Regions from separate parts of the Hydrogenoanaerobacterium sp. genome, predicted to be linked through region 1. Evidence: predicted binding sites of a transcription regulator. Region 1 holds the regulator's gene; the other holds the start of a gene.
The links. Region 1 encodes Rex, which represses fermentation and respiration genes when NADH is low (regulators of the CRP and FNR family bind a similar motif). Its sites were predicted from a motif close to ATTGTTAANNNNTTAACAAT; they were not measured.
Positions count from the first base shown of each region.

Region 1 (7,744 bases):
GAACAAAACGCCGATGAGCTGATGCCACCCGCTTCGATTACAAAAATTATGACGCTGCTTTTGGTTATGGAGGCACTCGATACGGGCAAACTAAAAATGGAAGATATGATTTCCTGCTCGGAGCATGCTGCAACCATGGGCGGCAGCCAGATTTGGTTGGAACCAAATGAGCAGATGAGCGTACACGACCTGCTCAAGGCGGCGGCAATCTCCTCTGCAAACGACGCCTCGGTACTGTTGGGCGAAGCGGTAGCTGGCAGCGAAGAGGGCTTTGTGGCGATGATGAACGAACGCGCCAAGGAGCTGGGCATGAACAATACCACCTTCCGCAACGCATGCGGATTGGATGAAAAAGAGCATTTAACCACCGCGCGTGATATCGCCATTATGTCCAGTGAGTTGTTAAAGCATGACAAAATCAAAGAATACACCACCGTATGGATGGATTCGTTGCGCGGCGGCAAAACACAACTGGTAAATACCAATAAGCTGGTGCGTTTTTACGACGGCACCACCGGGCTAAAAACCGGTACAACCAACGGTGCGGGCAGTTGTCTTTCTGCCTCGGCACAGCGCAAAGGGCTTTCGCTGGTGGCGGTGGTGCTGGGTGCACCCACAAGCGATGACCGTTTTGCAGGCGCCCGCAAGCTGCTTGATTACGGCTTTGCAAACTATGCCATGGCAACCCCACCGAACATTGATGCACAGCTTAACCCCGTTAAGGTTTTACGTGGCACACAGCCCGAGGTTGCAGTGCAATATGAGTCTCCAAAGGCAATTGTGGTGAAACAGGGTGATGAGCAAAAGCTTGAGCAGCGCATCAGTCTGGTGCCGGATGTTGTTGCACCGGTTGAGGAAGGGCAGATTCTCGGTAAAGTTTTGATTTCGCTCGACAGCAACCCCATTGCCGAGTACCCGTTGAAGGCGGCTTGCGGTGTTGAGCGAATGACTTTCCCCAACGGAATGAAAAAATTATTCGGCTCGCTGATAAAGTTAAAATAAAATGAATTTATTGTGAAAAATGCATAAATTATTAATATATTCGAACAAGATACTTGCAAATAATGCTGTAATATTGTAGAATAGAGACATAGAAAGTGGAGGAATTTTAAATGGCAATGAAACTAAATGCCAACTATGTGAAGGGCTTTTTAACAGATGCTGAACTCAATGCAATTTACCCCGAGATTAAGGCTGCACATAAAACCCTGCATGAAGGCAACGGCAAAGGCAACGACTTTTTGGGCTGGTTGAATCTCCCTACCGAATACGACAAAGAAGAGTTCGCAAGAATTAAAGCTGCCGCAGAAAAAATCAAAAAAGACAGCGATATTTTAATCGTCATCGGTATCGGCGGAAGCTACCTCGGCGCACGAGCTGCCATTGAGCTGCTCCGTTCCCCTTTCTACAACAACCTGAAAAAAGACACACCTGAGATATTCTTTGCAGGCAACAACATAAACCCCGCTTATTTAAACGAAATTCTCGCGCTGTGTGAGGGAAAGGATATCTCGATTAATGTTATTTCCAAATCCGGCACCACCACCGAACCTGCCTTGGCATTTCGCATCTTCCGCGAGCTACTCGAGAAAAAATACGGTGTTGACGGTGCAAAGGGCAGAATCTACTGCACTACCGACAAAGCACGTGGCACGCTTAAGCAGCTGTGCAACGAGCAGGGCTACGAAACCTTTGGTATTCCCGATGACGTAGGCGGCAGATTTTCGGTTCTCACCGCGGTTGGCCTTTTGCCCATCGCTGTTGCCGGTATCGACATCGATTCGGTTATGGCAGGCGCGGCAGCCGCTCAGAAAGAGCTTGACAATGACGATGTTGCCTCCAACGACTGCTACCGCTATGCGGCTATTCGCAACTGTCTGTACCGCAAGGGCAAATCGATTGAAATGCTCGTCAGCTATGAGCCCGCTTTCACCATGATGGCAGAATGGTTCAAACAGCTGTTCGGCGAAAGCGAGGGCAAAGAGAACAAAGGCTTGTTCCCATCCTCCGCAACCTTCTCAACCGATCTCCACTCAATGGGCCAATACATTCAAGAGGGTGAGCGAATCCTCATCGAAACGGTTGTGGATATTAAAAAGCCCAAAACCGATTTGTTTATCGGGCGTGACGCATCCAACGCCGATGGACTCAACTTCCTGTCTGAGCAGAATATGTCCATCGTCAACAGAAAAGCGCTGGAGGGCACTATCTTGGCCCACACCGAGGGCGGCGTACCCAACATTGTACTCGAGCTCCCCGAAATGAATGAATACGAGTTTGGCTACATGGTTTACTTCTTTGAGAAAGCATGTGCGATCTCCGGTTACACTCTGGACGTCAACCCGTTTGATCAGCCGGGTGTTGAGAGCTACAAAAAGAACATGTTTGCACTGCTTGGCAAGCCGGGTTATGAAGATATGAAGGCGGAGTTGGAAGCAAAACTCAAATAAGAAGTACACAAAAATCGCCGTAGGGTGATACCAAAATACACCAAAAACTGGGAGGAATAAAACATGATTAAGCTCATTGTGGGAAACAAAGGCTCCGGTAAAACCAAAACACTCATCAATCAGATCAACGCAGCTGTTAAAACAACAACCGGCAACATTGTATGCGTCGAAAAAGGGCTTAAAATGACCTATAATATTGACCATGCGGTAAGATTGATTGATATTGAAGATTACAAGGTTGAGAACTACAGTGCTTTTTACGGCTTCCTCGCAGGTATTTTTGCAGGCAACTACGATATTTCCGAAATCTTTGTAGATGGAACGCTGAAAATTGGCGGCAAAGATTTCAACGAGTTTGCTGCATTTATCGAAAGCCTGAATGCCCTTGTTGAAGTAAGCAAGGCTACTATCATCTTTACCGTTTCCTGCGATGCATCTGAGCTTCCCGAAAGTGTTAAAAAATATATCGTCTGATTCGGGCATCCGCCCGGCAGCACAGCCTGGGCAGAGTGCTTACTCGCATAAAGCTTTTTGCTTCGGGCGGTAATAGTAAAAAATAAAAAGAGGATGGCTTAGCCATCCTCTTTTTTGTCTGTCTGCTCATCTGTAGCAATACAAATTTCCTCGGTAATTTGCTGCGCCGTTTGCAGCTGTTCGATCGCATTGGTCACCTTGTTAAACAGTACATGGTACATTTTTTCGTAGTCCGGCACTTTATCCTCTCCTTTTGACATTCAGCAGATGTCATATTTTGCTCCATTTTATCATACAATAGTTTAAATGACAATAACTAAGTGTCAAAGTTGGTGTTGTATGTATAAAAACAGAGCTACTGATGGCAGAAATAATATCTGCGGCAAGAATATAGCCAAGATACGAAAAAGTTTAAATCCTAAAGTTTCACAGCGAATGCTTGCAGATCAATTGCAAAGGCAAGGGCTTGATATTGATAAAAACGCAATTCAAAGAATTGAAAGCGGTGAGCGTTTTGTCACAGATATTGAGTTGATAGCACTTGCAGCAGTACTGAAGGTATCCCTCGAAGCACTTACAGATTGTACCTCTGGTTTATAAAAAAGGCTGCGATCAATCGATCGCAGCCTTTTGCACTTAATTTTCCGCATTGTCAGCGGTGTCTTTGTAATCGATGTCCTTTACCTTGTAGCACAGGGTCATCAGACTATCACCGAGGTGAACGTTTTCTACCGCAACATGTGGGTGCTTCATGTTAATATCGTAATGCGAATAGTTCCAGAAGCCACGCACACCAAGCTCCACGAGCTTGTCGGCAATGCGCTGTGTCGCTTCACGCGGGGTACACAAAATTGCAACATCGGGCTTGTTTTTGATGCAAAAATCTTCCATCTGGTTCATATCCATAACGGTAATGTTACGCACAACCTCGCCCACAATTTTTTCGTTGCTGTCAAACAACCCAATCAGACTGTAGCCCCTACCGTCAAACGTCATATGGTTGGCAACCGCACGGCCGAGGTTACCTACACCGATAAGAATGGTTTTATAGTTCTGATCTAGCCCGAGAATATGGGCAATTTCGCCATACAATGCCTCGACATTGTAGCCATAGCCCTGTTGACCAAACCCGCCAAAGCAGTTTAAATCCTGCCTGATCTGTGACGCGGTAAGCCCCATACGAGAGGAGAGCTCACGCGAGGAGATTCTATGTATTCCGTTTTTCAAAAGTTCACCAAGAAAGCGGTAATATCTCGGCAGTCGTCTGATAACAGAGATAGATACCTGTTTGTTCATTGCATTCACCTTTTCCAACAAATTTACAGAGATTCAATCGTCCTCATAACATAGTTGCCAAAATCTTCACAGGTAGCGCCGGTGTCGCGTCCTGTAATGGTAAGTTTTTTCTCTTCGTACATGCAGATGTCAAGTGCACGCTCCAGCTTGTTCGCCTCGGTCTGGTGGCCAATGTGCGAAAGCAGCATAACAGCCGCGCGCAGCATCGAGCAAGGGTCTGCATAGCAGCCTCTGCCTTCATCCATCATTCTGGGTGCTGAGCCATGAATTGCCTCAAACATCGCATAACGTTTGCCAAGGTTGGCACTGCCTGCGGTACCTACACCGCCCTGCATCTCTGCCGCTTCATCGGTAATGATATCGCCGTAGAGATTGGGCAGCACCATAACCTGAAAATCTTTTCTGCGCTTTTGGTCAATCAGCTTCGCCGTCATAATATCGATGTACCAGTCATCGGTTGCGATGTCGGGATACTCTTTTGCAATGTTCTGGCAAAGCTTTAAGAACTTGCCGTCGGTTGTTTTTATAACGTTTGCCTTGGTAACAATGGAAACACGGTTTTTGCCATTTTTCTTGGCGTAATCGTAAGCAAGGCGGGCGATTCTTTCCGTTCCCTCGGTGGTGGTGACGGTAAAGTCGAACGCCAGTTCATCATCTACGTTAATGCCGCAGGAACCGAGTGTATAAGCACCCTCAGTGTTCTCGCGGAAGAAAGTCCAGTCAATGCCCTCAGAGGGTACTTTTACGGGGCGTACGTTTGCAAACAGGTCAAGCTCTTTTCGCATTGCAACGTTGGCACTCTCAATGTTGGGCCACGGGTCGCCCGCACGCGGTGTGGTTGTTGGGCCTTTGAGTATAACATGGCACTCCTTCAGCTCCGCCAGCACATCGTCGGGAATCGCCTTCATGCATGCGACGCGGTTCTCAATGGTGAGCCCGTCAATCTCGCGAAACTCCACCTTGCCCGCTTTTATCTCATCCGCCAGCAGATAACGCAGCACACGCTCTGCCTCATGGGTAATGACAGGGCCAATGCCGTCGCCACCGCAAACACCAATTATAATTTTATCCAGTTTTAAATAATCCACAAAGTCTTTTACTGTTTTCATGCGCTCTACACGCGCAAGCTGCGCCTCAACCAATGCGGCAAAATGAGCCGCAGCAGCCTGTACTTTTTGTTCCATATTGGCACCCCTGTTCTATATTCGTAATCGTAATTCTATAGTTAGCTCTTATAATAAACCATTGTTAAATCGTTGTCAACGAGAAAAATATGCGAAAAAGGGCTATTATGCAATAGATTATAGCACCAACAAGGTAACGTAGCCTGCCGCCACGGACAAAGCTACAAGAAGCACTGCATATGCTGCAATGGTTTTCGCCTTAAACACGCGGCTAAGCAATACCACCTCGGGAATCGAGATTGCCATAGCACCCAAAGCAAACGCCATGGTTGCCGAAAAATTAATCGGACGCAACAGTTGCAACAGTGGTAAAATCGAAAATACATCGGCATGGATCGGTGCACCGATCAGCCCTGCAAGCAGCGGCGAAAGCACATTTTGCTGCCCGATCACGGTATTGAGTGTTTCTATCGGCACAAAGCTGATCACCGCACTCGAAAGTGCAACGCTCAGTATCATATACAGCCATGTCTGGCGCAGAACATGCCATACATTATCCACGCAGTAGCCCACGCGCGATTTCGGCTCGTGATGGCTGCATTCGCTGTGGTTATTGCAGTGCTCGTCATGGCAATGGTCGTCATGGCAGTGGTCACCGTGATGATGCCCCATATCATAGCTGATGATATTCTCTCTACCTGCAAAAGGACGTATCAGAATTGAGGTGAGTACAGCAATCAGCACCGATACCGCCACATATATTCCACCGAACTGAGCACCCATGGTGGAAAACAGTGTAACCACCGCACCGCCGTTGAGTAAAGCCGCAGATGTGAGGTAGCACAGCGCAACCTGCACCGGTACGCCCACCGAAATCAGGCCCATCACCACAGGGATGATGGTGCAACTGCAAAACGGCGAAGCCACACCCAGTGCCAGTGCGAGAAGATAGCCCCACACACTGCCCAGCGCCGACAGCTTCTTTTTCAGGCGATCGAACGGAATATAGGTTTGCAGCAGCGATACCGCGAACATTACCACAAATAAAATCAAAAACAAGTTGACGATATCCGTAATAAAATGCAGCAAAAATTCCGTCCATTGATGGGACAGACCCATCGATTCAAATAATGTTTCCAGCATACCGTCCAATGCGGATTCATGCTGATGTAAAAAGGTTAATCCAAGCTTCATAAAAGTTATTCCTTCTTGCGGCGATGCCGCCACTGGCTCCTCGGGCAGGGATGTACCGTTGCAGTATGATTCTGCCACGAACGCAGACACCTGCCCATATTGTTTGTTTTTATGTTACGGCGATGCCGCCGTAGGTCGTTTAAGTTGTTTTATCTACCCAATTTATGGGTTTCAAGGTTTTAGATTCTTTCTTTTAGGTCAGTTTACTTTAAGCATATGCCTGCGGGGTTCCGTCCCCGCGCGACGGGAAACATTCTTTGCCCGTGCAAAGAAGTTTCACAAGAAAGCACGCATAAGGGGGAACGTTGAGGCAAAAAGGCAGGGGCTTTCTGACACGTTCCCCCTTATGAATCCCCCGCGTGCCACAACAGTAGTGCACATTCCGCGCGTTGTTTGTGCATACAAAGCCTTATAGTCCTGTACCCGCGCGGGCGCATGATACACATGTGTTAGTTTGTTTTTAGGTTATGGCTAGGCTGTAAAAAGCCGGTCTTCAGCAACCCCAAGTTTGTGCAGCATATTCAGGGCATAGTCGAGGTTACAGGTATGCTTCGGCTGGTGGCAGTCGCTGCCCAGCGAAAATTTGACGCCTGCCAAATGTGCCTTTCGAATGAGCTCTTCGTCGGGGCAGTGCCACAGTCCGCTGATTTCCATTGCAACGTCATATTTTTTGCAGAGTGCAACGGTTTCATCTTGCCAGTCGGAGAGGTGCTGCTGCCCCAACAGGGCGTCGTAAAACGGGTGTACCGTGCAGTGCCCCAAAATATCCACACGCTGGTTCTTAAAATCAAACTCATAAATACGTAAAATCTGCTCCAGATAGTATTTTGCTTCATCCTGCGTAAAAGTACGGGTGTAGGGCAGTGCACCTTCGTCACCCGCACGGTCGCAGAAGTAGGGGCCAAGCTGCAGGCTTTCTCCATTTAAGTCTTGCACCGAATGTACGCTTGCAATCACGTAGTCCACGCGTTCATCCAGTTTATGCGGCAGTGTAAAGTTTTCACCGAGGTTTGCTTCCACACCATGCAATACATCATAGCGGTCAAGCTCGTTCAGGTAATGCTCCACATCGCGCAGCGTCAGTAGCTTGCAGCAAAAAAGATGATCGGAGATGCCCAACCCATAACCTTTGCTGTTCGCCGTATCAAGCAGCTGCTGCGGAGTACAATCACCGTCCGACATTACGGTATGGGTATGAAGATCAAA
Region 1 covers NZ_DALZQO010000008.1:75,095-82,838, reverse strand. Annotated here, with positions in the region: gene RTV33_RS06845 (D-alanyl-D-alanine carboxypeptidase family protein) at 1-1,002, shown strand, start outside; gene RTV33_RS06840 (glucose-6-phosphate isomerase) at 1,113-2,450, shown strand; gene RTV33_RS06835 (hypothetical protein) at 2,514-2,924, shown strand; gene RTV33_RS06830 (hypothetical protein) at 3,023-3,163, opposite strand; gene RTV33_RS06825 (helix-turn-helix transcriptional regulator) at 3,264-3,524, shown strand; gene RTV33_RS06820 (redox-sensing transcriptional repressor Rex) at 3,561-4,220, opposite strand; gene RTV33_RS06815 (isocitrate/isopropylmalate family dehydrogenase) at 4,244-5,404, opposite strand; gene RTV33_RS06810 (permease) at 5,522-6,616, opposite strand; gene RTV33_RS06805 (PHP domain-containing protein) at 7,010-7,744, opposite strand, start outside.

Region 2 (7,744 bases), on a different contig from region 1:
AATGCGGTGTTGCAGAGGCGACGATCTTCCGTTTTTGCAAGACGTTAGGCTTTGGCGGCTATAACGAATTCAAACTTGCGCTGGCAAAGTTTATTTTTAAAGAAGAAAATTCCAGCACCGCTTCGGTCAATGCTTCCGGCTCTGTTACCAATTATGGCAAGGTGGACTCTCAGGATACCTTTGAGCAGATGTGCGAAAAGCTTTACAGTACACAGGTAAGCGCACTGGAGCAGACTCTTAAGCTTTTGGACGAAACCTCCATAACCAAAGCGGTGCAGATTTTAAGCCATTCAAAGCGCGTCTACTGCTTTGGGCAGGGCGCGTCGCTTATTATGGCTATGGAGGCATGGGGACGGTTCATCACCGCTTCCCCCAACTTTTTTTATGTTGAAGATTCCCACATGCAGACGATGGCTTCCTCCCTGCTCACCGAGGACGATGCGATCCTCTTTTTCTCCTACTCCGGCGCTACCCGTGAGATTGTGGATGTAATGCGTCTTGCCAACCGTAATGGCTTCAAGGTAATCCTTGTCACAAAATTCGAAAAATCCCCTGCTGCTGCCTTTGCGGACGTCATTCTGCTCTGTGGCTCCAATGAGGGCCCGTTGCAGGTGGGTTCTGTGGCGGCAAAGGTGGCGCAGCTACTCATTATTGACGTTTTGTTCAATGAGTTTTGCCGCACCAACCACGAAATGTGCTACCGCAACATTGAAATTACGGCGGATGCCACCGCCAAAAAGCTTCTTTAATTGATTCCCTTAGCTTTTTATGCGCTAATTTAGGGGAAGCAGCACTGATTACCGGTACGGCTTTGGCTCGAGCACCTTGCTTTTGTGCGTTGCCTCTCATCCAAACCATCTGCGCAAAGTTCATCCTAAAACGTGACGAACAACGTAAAAATACCCGGTTGCTTGATGCAACCGGGTTTAAAAAGCCCTCTTGCAATATATGCAAGAGGGCTTTTTGTGCGTTTGTTATTCTAGTACGGCTGAATACTTTGCGGTCACATCATTGTTTTGTTGTATTGGTTAATCCGTAATATAATCATCTAACGGCTTTATGCCCTTATTAAAAACGATAAAATGGCTTTTAACCGCTTCTACAATATCATAAGAGCCTTCATTCTTTGCCCAGTCGGCAGCATAGCCGCGCATACCAACTAAAACCATTTGAGCTATTTGTGCAACAGAAAGCTCACGGGTTATCTGATTTTTTTGCTGACCGCGTGTAACAACGCCTTCAATGATAATGGAAAGCTTGCGCCGCTGGCTAGAGAGATAGTTGCGGCTTGTATTAATCAGCGGGGCCGTGCTAATTTCCCTGGTAATGGCAACGCCGCTCTTGTGACAGTACAGAGCATACTCCGATACAAAGGTCAGAATGTTCTCCAGTTCATCGTTGCCAAACGTAGGCTGAACACTGTCTTCAAAATAATCATCGATGCCTTTAAACAGTATACGAACTACATCAGACTTTTCATCAAAATAATGATAAAAGGTGCCGATTGATATGCTCGCTTCTCTGCAGATATCACGAATTGTCAAATTCTCATAGCCAAACCTGTTGACAACCTCTATGATGGTCTGAATCAGCTCCTGTCTTTTTTGGCTCTTTTTTGGGCTTTCCCTCACCTTCAGCACCTCCTGTCAAATTTGCCTTTTAGGCAATTATACCACATATTGCTAAAAAAAGATTTAACGCCCGAATATTTTGTCGGACGTTAAATCTATAAAAACTATACTTTAAAAATTACTTAGCCTGTGCAGCCGATGCACCCGCGATTCTGCCAAAAACAAGAATATCGGTAAGCGCATTACCGCCCAAACGGTTTGTACCGTGAATTCCTCCGGTTACCTCTCCGGCTGCATACAAACCGGGAATCACCTTTTCGTTCTTGTCAATAACCTGTGCATCCTTATTAATTTTTACACCACCCATTGTGTGGTGAACAGTGGGAATACGCGGTGCTGCATAGAAAGGCCCTTTATCAATCTTATCTTTGTAAAGTGTTCTGCCAAACGAATCCTTTTCCTTACTATCTACATGCTTGTTAAAGTCCTCTACGGCTGCAGTAAGGTTAGCCGGGTCAACACCTATTTTTCCTGCAAGCTCTTCCAGGGTTTCACCCTTAAATGCGCGGCCTGCAGCAATAAGCTCATTTACCGATTCGTTAAAGTTGTTCTTCTCGTCGCCTGTGGGGTAGTCATGGCTGTCCAATACAATCCACATATGATTGTTCGTCTGTTCAAACAGTGCGGCCGTCATTACATCACGGCGTGCGCCCTCATCAACAAATCGTTTTCCTTCGTCGTTTACAAAGATTCTGTTTTCAACACCCATCTCAATGTTTCCGCTCAGGCTGCCTGTCTCAGGGTCTCCCATCGGCAGCAGTTGAATGTTTTCCATCTGAACCAGCTGCGCATCTACAGCTTCAGCCAGTATAATACCGTCGCCTGTTGCGCCTGCATGGTTTGTAGATTTAACGGAGTCATCAAGCGTAGCCCATTTTGTATTGTACTTCTGGCGCATTTCAACATTTCCGGCAAAGCCGCCTGTTGCCATTACAACACCATTTTTTGCATTGAGTGTAACCTTATTTCCGGTTTCGCCTTCTGCAATTACACCGCTTACTCTACCGTCTTTTACAATAAGCTCGGTAGCCTTTGTATTAAGCATCACTTCGATATTATCATTGGCATCGATGTACTTAGTATAAGTGTTGAAGAAGCCTGTTCCCACAGGATCAACGGGTTTGTGTGCCCTTGGCCACATACCGCCCAGAACTGTAAATGTACCGGGTTTAAACTCCATGCCCATGCCTTTTAGCCATTCTACTCCAGCCCAAGCATTTGTTACAAGTGTGCGAACCAGCTCAGGGTCACCCTGTTTATCGCCGCCCTCAAAGGTTTGGGTATAGTGTTTTTCAACCGAGTCGTCATTGGCAATTGCTGTTTCGCTTCCCTCATCAACAGCGTTGAGTGCACCGCCGGCCAGTATGGTGTTTCCGCCAACCTTTGGCATTTTTTCAATAACGATTACCGAGCTTCCTGCCTGATGTGCTGTAACGGCTGCTGCAAGGCCTGCACCGCCTGCACCAATAACAACAACGTCGGCATCAAGGGTTACATCTTCTGCTTTTTGAGCAGCATCACCCTTTATCGCTTTAAGCGCTTCTGTGTCAGCACCTGCCTGTTTTAAGCAGTCTGTCACCGCAGCTATAATTGCCGAGCTCGTTATAGTTGCTCCTGCTACGGTATCTACGCCAAGCCCCTGAATTTCAACAATTTTGTTAGGAATCTGTTCAATGGGCAGGTCACCGATTCCCGGTGTTTCTTTGTGAGAGGTTACCTTTATGCTTTCAATTTTATCTGCGGTCAGAACAACTTCAACCGCAACATCGCCGCCCATTCCTTTGGCCGCCGCTGTGTAGGTACCAGCTTTAAACTTGCCTGCTTCTGCTTGCGATGATGAGGCACCTTTGCCTGTGCATGCCGTTACAGTAAAAACCATAGCAACAGACAGCAATACACATAGTGCTCGATTTAATAACTTTTTCATTGTGTCTCCTCTTTCCAAACAATTAGAACATCGTTCTATAATGTGTTCGATAAAATAATAACAATGTTTTTGCTTTTTGTCAACATGAAATTAACAAATCATTAAAATTTTCTAATAAAAAGCTGTTACTAATTTCCTTTCCTCTTTTATATCTAACCCTGCAGGATTAAAGCTGAAGAGTAAGCCCTCGCAAATGCTACGCTTTTTATGATATAATAAAACAACATTCAGCCTTTGGCTGAATGCCGCGCGCAGCGCGGTACTTGCCGTTTGGCAAATATGTTTTATTACATCGGAAACGGTCTTTGCGTGCCTTAGCACGCAAACTTGCGCTATGCGCAAGTGCAAAACTGTGTTTTAAGACCGGGTTATGATATAATAAATTGAAACGTTTGCGCATCAAATTTATAAAGCACAATCGGGAGGAGTATACAGTGGAGATTCAAAAGGCAAAATTGAAAGATTTAGAAACCTTGATGGAGCTTTACACAAAAGCGCGCCAGTTTATGAGGGAACATGGGAATCCAACTCAATGGCAAAACGGCCATCCTTCACGCGATTTGATTATTGATGACATTGAAAAAAGCATCAGTTACATCTGCATAGATGCAGGCGAGATTGTTGGAGCATTTTGCCTGCTGAATGATAGAGAGCCCACCTACGAAAAAATCTATGATGGCTCGTGGCTGAACGATAAACCGTATGTGACGGTTCACCGCTTGGCGGCAACAAGCGGACATGGGGTTGCCACCTTTTGCATGAATTGGTGTGTTCATAATTTTGGCAATGTTCGTGCCGATACCCACAAAGACAATATACCAATGCAAAAAGTTTTTGCTAAAACAGGGTTTAAGCAGTGCGGAACGGTTTATGTGGAGGACGGTACACCGCGTATTGCATATCAAAATTCACAAGGCTAAGTGCTAAACTGACAGATAGGATATACGGGATATGATGAAAAAAAGTCCGGAACTAAAGCTGACCATTGCAATGCTGATATTCGGAAGCATAGGGATTTTTGTAAAAAACATTACTCTGCCAAGTACCGTCATTGTTTTATGGCGCACAATTATAGGCAGCATTTTTCTCGCAACGGTGCTTTTACTGAGGAAACAACCGATTGATAGAAAGGGCATTCGAAAAAATCTGCCTCAATTAATGGTTGCCGGAACTGTTTTGGGGGGCGGTTGGGCTTTTTTGTTTGAAGCCTATCGTCATGCTACGGTGAGCGCGGCAACATTGTTGTATTATAGTGCACCAATTGTGGTGTTTTTGCTCTCATCCATCCTCTTTAAGGAGAAAATAACCTGCAGCAAAGCAGTTGGTATAGCAGCGGCTATTATTGGCATGATGATTATCAATGGTACAAGCGTTAACGGAGCCGATTCCTCACTTGGAGTGATCTATGGTCTTACTGCTGCACTGTTGTATGCCACGCTGATGATAGTCAACAAATTTATAAAAGGCCTATCCGGCTTAGAAAGCACGTTTATACAACTGTTGATATCGTCATTCGTTATGGCGGTATATGTTATTGTTACAACCGGTAGCATACTGCATATACCTGCCGGAAATGATCTCCTACTGGTTGTTGTTGTGGGTATCTTGCATACCGGCATTGCCTGTTACTTATATTTCTCGTCCATGCAGGAGCTGCCGGGGCAGACCATCTCTGTTATGAGCTATATCGATCCATCCTCTGCACTGATTTTTTCTGCGATTTTTTTGCATGAAAGGCTATCTGCGCTGCAAATTGTGGGTGGATTATTGATTTTGGGAGGAACTGCCTTTAATCAGTTGTTCAACGCAGATCGAGCTGTAAAATGAGCATTTTCTAGGATGCTGTTACCAAAAGCCTTCTTGCACGATATCGTGTGAGAGGGTTTGCTTTTCCAACTGTATGGAGTGAATCTCATCTATTTTGCCCATTTCTAACAATTATTCCTCCGAAACTTATATTCCGCTTCCAGTTCCATATTTTGATTAAGGAAAAAAGACATGTGTCCTTTTTATGCCACCTGCAAAAAGGTTATACTAGTTCTATATGTAATCAGAAGGGGGCAATTATAAATGATTCTTTGCCAGTGCAATTTCTTTTCCAAAGCACTGAAAAACCATGTGACCTTAAACGTCTTGATACCGAGTATGCCCGACAACGACTGCCTGCATGCTTCTTACAGCGAAATTTACCCCGAGGGCAAAAAGCACAAAACGCTTTATCTTCTCCATGGCGCCTTGGATGATTATTCCTCGTGGCTGCGCCACACCAACATTGAGCGATACGCTGAGGAAAAGGGCATCGCTGTTGTAATGCCATCTGGCCAAAACGGTTTTTATACCAACGCGGTCAGCGGGCACGATTACTTCGACTTTATTACCGAGGAGCTGCCCCACTTTGTGCAGGCAACTTTCCATCTTTCTTCAAAGCGCGAGGATAATTTCATTGCAGGACCCTCTATGGGTGGCTATGGGGCATCTAAGTGTGCACTCTCAAAGCCGGAGCAGTATGGGGCATTCGGCTGCCTTTCGGGCGCTGTGAACCCCCCTGTGCTGGAAGGACGTATGAAAGCAATGGGCTTTGATTTCTTCCGCTATGATCTTATTTTTGATGGAACCGATAAAATTCCGGGCACAAACCATGACCTTTATAAGCTTGCGGGTGGCCTCACCCACGCAGAGCATAAACCAAGAAGCTATATTTTCTGCGGTATTCAGGACGTTGCGAACCACGACATGAATGTTGCCCTTTACGAAAAGCTAAAAGAAGCCGGCAGCGACACTACCTTCTGCGATGGCGACGGCTTACATGATTGGGCCTATTGGGATAAGTGCATCGGCCAGTTCATTCAATGGCTGTAGGCCTTATAAAATGCGAAAGAGCGGATGCATTAGCATCCGCTCTTTCTTATGAATTGGTTCATTATACTTCGTATTCCGAAACAAAATCTTCATCGGTCTTCTCCAACAGCTTTTGAAGCGAATTTTCGATGTGCATGCGGGAGTAGATGGCAGCAAGCTCCGCGTTTTTGTCTCGTATGCAGTCTAATATCATTCCATGATATTGGATGGCATGTTCAGGGCCAACATTGTGGTACAGCACCGTCTGATGCTCGGTTAAAAGCCCCGTAAACAGATTGGATATCTGAGCAATAATCGCATTTCGCGTACCTTTTGCAATGATCTGATGAAACTCATTGTCGCAATACCGAAACTTCTTTCGATCATGAACCGATTTCTTCATCTCTTCATAATTTTGTTCCAGAAGTTTTAGATCTTCATCGGTATATTTGCTGATAAATAGCTCGGCATTGTAGGAATCAAACATACGACGAAACTCAAGTATGGTAATCATTGTCCGCCTTGTTGTTGCAAAATACGGCAGCCCCAACAGCGTAGCATTCTCAAACTCCTCAACATAAGTACCAGAACCCTGCACCTTTCGCAAAACAGAAAGTGTAGAGAGCTTCTCCAACGCCTGCCGAACAGCGATCCGGCTGACATTCAGCTTTTCACACAGCTGAACTTCTGTTTCGATCTTTGTGCCAGGCAGCCATTCCCCGGTCTTAATTTTCTGTACAATATAGTTAAAAACTATATTAGCAGCCTGAACACTGTAAGCCATTTTTAACACCACCATCCAACAGTAATATTTACCATTTTAGCATTAATGAGCTATTTTTACAATATCATCACTAATCTTTTGAAGCTTCCTTTACCTTTTTCTTACCCTTTTTCACGGAGGAAGAATAAGCAGCCAGACCAATGAGCGTTGCAACGTAAGGGATTGCCTGAACGGCTTCAGCCGGAACATTAATCGTCTGAAGAACATTAGAAAGTGCGTTTGCTACACCAAATGCCAATGCAGAGAGGAACGTCGGAATTGGTGCGGCATTGCCCAGGTTCTGGGCGGCAATACCCATGAAGCCACGGCCGGCGACCATGTCTCGCGCGAACCAAGAAAGATAACCCATAGACATGTAAATTCCGCCAAGAGAAGCAAAAAAGCCACCAATAATGAGCGTAATAAACTTTGTCTTGACTACATTGATACCAACGGAGGATGCGGCATTCGGGTTTTCACCAACGGTACGAATGCGCAGACCAAGCGGTGTTTTAAAGATAAGAAGATAGACCACGATAACAGAGAGGAAACTGAGGTAAGTGAGAACATTATGTCCTGAAAGGA
Region 2 covers NZ_DALZQO010000003.1:52,037-59,780, reverse strand. Annotated here, with positions in the region: gene RTV33_RS03225 (MurR/RpiR family transcriptional regulator) at 1-749, shown strand, start outside; gene RTV33_RS03220 (TetR/AcrR family transcriptional regulator) at 1,029-1,631, opposite strand; gene RTV33_RS03215 (flavocytochrome c) at 1,750-3,558, opposite strand; gene RTV33_RS03210 (GNAT family N-acetyltransferase) at 3,993-4,478, shown strand; gene RTV33_RS03205 (DMT family transporter) at 4,510-5,385, shown strand; gene RTV33_RS03200 (alpha/beta hydrolase family protein) at 5,629-6,417, shown strand; gene RTV33_RS03195 (FCD domain-containing protein) at 6,479-7,180, opposite strand; gene RTV33_RS03190 (ABC transporter permease) at 7,251-7,744, opposite strand, start outside.
Region 2: a site for Rex is predicted at 3,604-3,623, ahead of RTV33_RS03215 (flavocytochrome c). Genes of this name have one in related genera too.